3 regions of the Noviherbaspirillum sp. FW303-A3 genome follow, and region 1 is predicted to be linked to each of the others. Evidence: predicted binding sites of a transcription regulator. Region 1 holds the regulator's gene; each other region holds the start of a gene.
The links. Region 1 encodes FNR, which switches genes on or off when oxygen is low (the NO sensors DNR and NnrR bind a similar motif). Its sites were predicted from a motif close to TTGATNNNNATCAA; they were not measured.
Positions count from the first base shown of each region.

Region 1 (2,265 bases):
AGTGGATGTGGCCGCAGCAGAAACAGGTTGATATGAAGGCGGACCAGACGGTCCAAGGGTAACTCCGAAGTAGGATATTGTCTTACGTCTGGCGACAAATTAAATGCTGGTGCACAATATCCGCAGTACGGTCGTTCTCATTCTCGTGAATGACGTTCCCGAATCTGGGAATGTCAATGGTTCGAAAGTGGGAAATGACTAGTGCTGGATCCCGGTACAGCTTTACACCGATTGTTCGGAGTGAAAGGAGGGTAGGTTGATGGCGCGACTAATGATGGTCGTCTTGTGGCCGTCGTTTCTGGTGGCAATCGTCGCGGAAGGTTTCTTCTTCTCGATGTTCGATCCCTACGACCTGTCGCTGTTCGGGACATACCCGGACATCAAGCCCCTGGCGGTCTACAGCATCGGATTCTTCTGCTTCTGGCTGTTTTGTTCACTTGCCAGCATGCTTACTTTCTACCTGATGGCCGTGCCCAATGAGGCGCCGGCAGGCAGGCGCAACTTCCGGGGCTTGTAAAAAACAAAGGCGAGGGCGCCATGCGCCGCTCGCCTTCTTTTTTGGCGGCTACTGCGCGCTCAGGCGCAGGACTGCGTCCCTTGTGCGACTGCCTTGAGGGTGGTCGGATCGAGCAATTCCAGTTCGCGGTTGTTCACCTTGATCCAGCCCTGCTTCTTGAACTTGGAGAGCAGGCGGCTGATGCTTTCGATGGTCAGGCCGAGATAGTTGCCGATTTCTTCACGCGTCATCCGCAGCTGGAAGCTGGTGGACGAGTAGCCGCGTACCGAATAACGTGCGGACAAATTCGTCAGGAATGCCGCAAAACGTTGTTCCGCACGCATATTTCCTAGCAAAAGCATGACACTTTGCTCGCGGGTAATTTCCTGGCTCATCATCCGGTGGAAGTGATGCAGCAGCGTGGGCATCTCGGCGAACAGCGCTTCCAGACGGGCGAACGGGATTTCGCACACTTCGCTGTCTTCCAGAGCAATCGCGTTGCAGTGGTGGCGGTCGGTGCTGATGGCATCCATGCCGAGCAGTTCGCCGGCCATCTGGAAACCGGTGATCTGCTGGTCGCCGCTCGGGTTGATCTGGTGGGTCTTGAAATGGCCCAGGCGAATAGCGTACAGGTTGGTAAAGGGATCGCCGACGCGGTACAAGTGGGCATCGCGGGGCACCTTGCGGCGGCGGCCAATGATCTGGTCCAGCTTCGCCATGTCCAGCTCGTTCAATCCCATCGGCAGACACAACTGGTGCATGCTGCACGCCGAGCAGCGGGCGCGCAGCTCATGCACGGTAGCGGTCTGCTGCTGCGGCGGCGGGAACGGGATAGTTTGTGTCATGTCGGCAGGATTTAGGCGGTGCAGTATCATTTTCGAGCCCTTTTCCAAACTTTAAGAATTATTGCTGTTATGGCCTTGAATTGAGCCAGGTCAAGCAATGTCATGCAAACCTCGTGCCACCTTGCGCAAAATAGGTGAACAGGATGGCAATCCCGGTGCATCTTGCGGAATTGGTTTTCGGACGCGGGACGATAATGTACAGCATTACGCAGGCTTCGCGCTTGCACCCATCTACCCACATCCACAGGGAGACACATGCTGACCGAACGCGAGATCGAGAGCTGCTATCTGGGACAATTCATCCCGCTGCACTACCACCACAACATGCTGATGGATGCCCGGCGCATGGACGGCTTCAAGGCAGCCATCGACGCCGCTGTTTTTCCGGGGGCAAAGGTGCTGGAGCTGGGAGGCGGCACCGGCGTGCTGTCATGGTTTGCCGCTGCCAAGGCAGAGAAGGTCTGGTGCGTCGAGTTCAACCCCGAGCTGGTTGCCGAGGCGCGCCGCCTGCTGGCGCGGAACAAGGGCGGGGACAGGGTGGAGGTCATCCACGCCGACGCCTTCGAATACCTGCCGCCCGAGCCGGTGGACGTCGTGATCTGCGAAATGATCCACGTCGGCATGCTGCGCGAAAAGCAGGTGCAGATGATTGAAGCATTCAAGCGCCGCTATCGCGCGCGTTTCGGCGGCAAACTCCCGGTTTTCCTGCCGGAGGCTGCCATCATGGCTGTCCAGCCGCTCCAGCAGGCATATGACTTCCATGGCTACCAGGCGCCGATCGTCCAGTTCCAGGAGCCTTCGCACATCCAGGCAGGCAGTATCGAACTGGCGCAGCCTTCTGTATACAGTGTCCTCGACTTCAGCCAGGACACGGCGGAGACGATCCAGTGGGAAGGGTGTTTCACGATGACACAGTCGGGCTGT
Region 1 covers NZ_JBYTAZ010000001.1:219,250-221,514, reverse strand. Annotated here, with positions in the region: gene AC3WOY_RS01060 (FixH family protein) at 1-62, shown strand, start outside; gene AC3WOY_RS01055 (hypothetical protein) at 260-517, shown strand; gene fnr (fumarate/nitrate reduction transcriptional regulator Fnr) at 577-1,341, opposite strand; gene AC3WOY_RS01045 (class I SAM-dependent methyltransferase) at 1,597-2,265, shown strand, end outside.

Region 2 (2,265 bases), 2.1 Mb from region 1:
GCCTTCGCGGCGCACGCGTGCAAGGCCGGCGACATTTTCGGGAGGCCATACCGGCTCTTCGAGCCAGCGCAAGTGATAGGGCCGCAGTCTGCCGGCCATATCGAGCGCTTCCCGCACCGTCCACGGACAGTTCACGTCGAGGGTGATCTCGATATCGTCCCCGGCTGCCTGGCGCGCGGCGTCGACGCAGCCAATCGCCACTTCATGCAGCTTGAGATACCGGTAGCCATCGTTCAATGCGCGACGGACATTTTCCCGCACCAGTTCGGGGTCCGAGTAGCGGATCAGGCTGGCATAGCAGGGCAGGCTGTCCGTGTCGCTGCCGCCGAGCAGCTGATGCACGGATTGGCCAGCGATCTTGCCTGCCAAATCCCATAGCGCAATATCCAGCGCGGACAAACCGAACATGATGGCGCCGCTGCGCCCGAAGATGTGCAGCGTCACCTGAAGCTCATGCATGAGCTTCTCAATCAGCGAGCAATCGCGGCCGATGCAAAGCGGCGCGATGATCCGGTCAACTGCGGCCTTCACCGCCGGGACTGCAGTGAAGCCGAAACTTTCTCCCCAGCCGACCAGCCCCTGCTCCGTGGTGACTTTCACGACCAGGGAATCGACCGTTTTCAGGTCCTTGCCGCCCCAGGCGCCGGTATCCGACCGGCCTCCTGCGGTAAACGGGATACGCAACGGAATGGCTTCGATTGTGGCGATCTTCGTGCTGGCGGCTGTGCTCATGGAAGCCCCTATTCCAGTACAGCATGATTGAAACGCGTGCTGACCCGTCGCGCGCGATTTTCAGTGTATACGCGCACCTGGAAATTACAAAAACAGCATTGATCAGACGGAACAAGCGGCATAGTTTCCATGCATCAACCAATTGATGCGCCGTATTTCTTGACCTGGATCACCCTTTTTCAAACATGTTCCAGCAGGTACCCGATTGGCGCGAAGGCACCCCATATTCATGGGATGAATGAAGTGTGCGCCGATGCTTTAATGCCCCAAAAATGACATCCGTCCCCTACCGTGCAAGATCTTCACTCCTCATCCCTCCGGCCGATCATTGCCTGGTCCGACATCCTGCTCGTCGGCCACGCGCAGATCGACGCCGACCACCGACGCATGTTCGAGATTGCGGACCGGCTCCATGCCGGCATTCGGGAAGCACGCAAAGACTTGCTGGTGCGTGAGGTGATGGTGGAATTGATGGACTATACCCTGACGCATTTCGCGCGCGAGGAAGCCTTGATGAAAGCAGCGAGGTTTCCCGGACTGGAGGATCACCGGTTCGAGCATGAGCTCATTTCGTACCGTCTTCGCAACCTGCAGCGTGAGGCTTACAGCGGACGCGAAGGTCTTGCCGGCGAACTTGAAGTCTTCCTCGACCGGTGGCTGGCCCGTCACATCCTGACGTCCGATGCACAGGTCGCGATCGCATTGCGCGAAGTGCCGGCGACGCAGCATCCGTCGCCGGCTATTCCGAAGTGTCCGCGGCACTGACCGTCATGGGTGCGGCCGCCATCATCATCAGGATCGTCAGGAAGTAATCCGGGACGGTTTCATCATCGCCGCCCCGGGCGGCTGTCAGCGCCGCAAACGCAGGGCAGTCTTGCTTTTCCCCGGCAATGCAGGATAGGCGCGCGCCGGTTCCGCCGCCGGAAGCGCGAGCATCGGCGCATTCTGGCGCAGCCCGTCATCGCTCACGTGGAACACCGATACGGCCTGTACCAGTTCCTCGGCTTCCTTCTTCAGGTTCTCGGCGGCGGCCGCCATTTCCTCGACCAGCGCCGCGTTCTGCTGCGTGACCTCGTCCATCTGCGAGATCGCCTCGCCCACCTGCGACACGCCGATGCTCTGCTCGTTGCTGGCCGCGCTGATCTCGCTCATGATGTCCGTCACGCGGCGAATGCTCGCCACGATTTCCTGCATCGTGCTGCCGGCCTGGTCCACCAGTACCGTGCCCTGCTCCACGCGCTCCACGCTGGCGCCGATCAGCGTCTTGATCTCGCGGGCCGCCTGCGCCGAACGCTGCGCCAGCGAGCGCACTTCCGCCGCCACCACCGCGAAGCCGCGCCCTTGTTCGCCGGCCCGCGCCGCTTCCACCGCCGCATTGAGCGCGAGGATGTTGGTCTGGAACGCAATGCCGTCGATCACGCCGATGATTTCCGAAATCTTGTGCGAGGCTTCGTTGATGCCCTTCATCGTCGATACCACTTCGTCGACGATGCCGCCGCCCTTGACCGCGATCGCGCTCGCGTCCTGCGCGAG
Region 2 covers NZ_JBYTAZ010000001.1:2,297,209-2,299,473, forward strand. Annotated here, with positions in the region: gene AC3WOY_RS11255 (mandelate racemase/muconate lactonizing enzyme family protein) at 1-732, opposite strand, end outside; gene AC3WOY_RS11260 (bacteriohemerythrin) at 1,024-1,497, shown strand; gene AC3WOY_RS11265 (methyl-accepting chemotaxis protein) at 1,582-2,265, opposite strand, start outside.
Region 2: a site for FNR is predicted at 892-905, ahead of AC3WOY_RS11260 (bacteriohemerythrin). Genes of this name have one in related genera too.

Region 3 (2,265 bases), 3.1 Mb from region 1:
ATGGGCGTGGCTGGGCGACGTGGTGCGCCGGCCGAAGGTGCTGGCCGGTTTCGCGGCGAGCGCCGTGCTCCTGTCTTCCAACTGGTTCATCTATATCTGGGCGGTCAACAACGGCCATGTGGTCGAGTCGAGCCTGGGTTACTTCATCAATCCGCTGTTCAATGTGCTGCTGGGGATGCTGATCCTGCGCGAGCGGCTGCGCCCGATTCAATGGATCGCCGTCGGCATCGCCGCCTTCGGCGTCGCATGGCTCACCTGGCACGGCGGCACGCTGCCGTGGATTGCGCTGCTGCTGGCGACGACGTTTGCGCTGTACGGACTGTTGCGCAAGACGGCCGCACTAGGCGCGCTGGAAGGACTGGCGCTGGAAACCCTGCTGCTGTTTCCGCTGGCGTGCGGCTATCTCGTGTTGCTGTCGGTGCAGGGGCAAAACCATTTCACGACGGCGTCGACCAGCGCACAGTTGCTGCTCGCCGCGGCCGGCCCGATCACCGCGATCCCGCTGCTGCTGTTCGCCTCGGGGGCGCGCCGCATTCCCTTGTCCCTGCTCGGCCTGCTGCAGTACATCGGGCCGACGCTGCAATTGCTGCTGGGCGTGTGGCTCTATCACGAACCGTTCGGTGGCGCGCGGCTGGCCGGGTTTGCGCTGATCTGGAGCGCGCTGGCGGTCTACACCGCCGAAGGATTGTGGCAGAACTGGAAGGCGAGACAAGGCGCATAAAAAAAAGCCGGCCTTGCGACCGGCTTTGCCCTGTTATTGCAGTACTGCCGAATCAGAAGCGATAGCCAACGCCAACGCCGATCAGCAGCGGGTCAACCTTGACCGCGCTGACCTTCGCGCCGCCAACCATCACGTCGCTGCGGATCTGCACTTTCTTCACATCCAGGTTGATCGACCAGTTCTTGTCGATCTTGAAATCCACGCCGGCTTGCAGTGCCAGGCCGAAGCTGTGGCTCTCGAGGTCGCCTGCGCCGCTCAGGAGCTTGACGCTGCTGAGACGGGTGTAGTTGACGCCTGCACCGACGTACGGGCTGACTTGTGCGCCCGGCGTGAAGTGGTATTGCAGGGTCAGGGTCGGCGGCAGGTGCTTGAAGGTGCCGATATTGGTGCCGGACAGTGCCACGTCATGCTTCTGCGGATAGGTCAGGATCAGTTCAGCAGCCAGGTTGGGCGACAGGAAGTAGGTGATGTCCACTTCCGGGATCGTCTTGTTGCTGACGGTGATCTGGTCAGCCGGGCCGACGCCGCCGACCGGGTCGGACTTGTCTGCCGGGTTGAGGTTCACGGCGCGGGCGCGGATCTGCCACGGGCTCTGCTGAGCCATTGCCTGGGAGGCAACACCGACACCGAGGGCTGCGAGGGCAAGAATTGCTACGGACTTTTTCATCGTTTTTCCCCTTTAGGTTGGCTTGTGTAAGTACCGCGGGGGACTGTATTCCTGCACTGCATCAAAAACGTTGACCTAGATCAATAAATAACCACAACATTGGTAGGGGTTATTTTGGGTCATTTGGATTGGCGTCCTTTTGTGATAGCGACGTGCCGCACGGCTTCCGGACAACCTGCGGGGAGCCTGATCGGGTATCCTTGCACTCTCTCTTTTCATCAGTACCCATTCACTCGGATTTTCCATGGCTCAATACGTCTACACCATGAACCGCGTGGGCAAGATCGTTCCGCCCAAGCGCCAGATTCTCAAAGACATTTCGCTGTCCTTCTTCCCCGGCGCCAAGATCGGCGTGCTCGGCCTGAACGGCTCGGGCAAGTCGACCCTGCTCAAGATCATGGCCGGCATCGACAAGGACATCGAAGGCGAAGCCGTGCCGATGCCGGGCCTGAACATCGGCTACTTGCCGCAGGAGCCGCAGCTGGATCCGGAAATGACGGTGCGCCAGGCGGTGGAATCCGGCCTCGGCGAAGTGGCCGAAGCGCAGTCCAAGCTGGACGCCGTGTACGCCGCCTATGCCGAACCGGATGCCGACTTCGACGCGCTGGCCGCCGAACAGGCACGCCTGGAAGCGATCATTGCCACCTCCGGCGGCGGCAACCTCGACCAGCAGCTGGAAATTGCGGCCGACGCGCTGCGCCTGCCGCCTTGGGACGCCAAGGTCGGCGTGCTGTCCGGCGGCGAGAAGCGCCGTGTCGCGCTGTGCAAGCTGCTGCTGTCCAAGCCCGACATGCTGCTGCTCGACGAACCGACCAACCACCTCGACGCCGAATCCGTCGAATGGCTTGAGCAATTCCTGCAGCGCTTCCCCGGCACC
Region 3 covers NZ_JBYTAZ010000001.1:3,273,056-3,275,320, reverse strand. Annotated here, with positions in the region: gene rarD (EamA family transporter RarD) at 1-721, shown strand, start outside; gene AC3WOY_RS15805 (OmpW/AlkL family protein) at 774-1,388, opposite strand; gene ettA (energy-dependent translational throttle protein EttA) at 1,633-2,265, shown strand, end outside.
Region 3: a site for FNR is predicted at 1,459-1,472, ahead of AC3WOY_RS15805 (OmpW/AlkL family protein). Genes of this name have one in related genera too.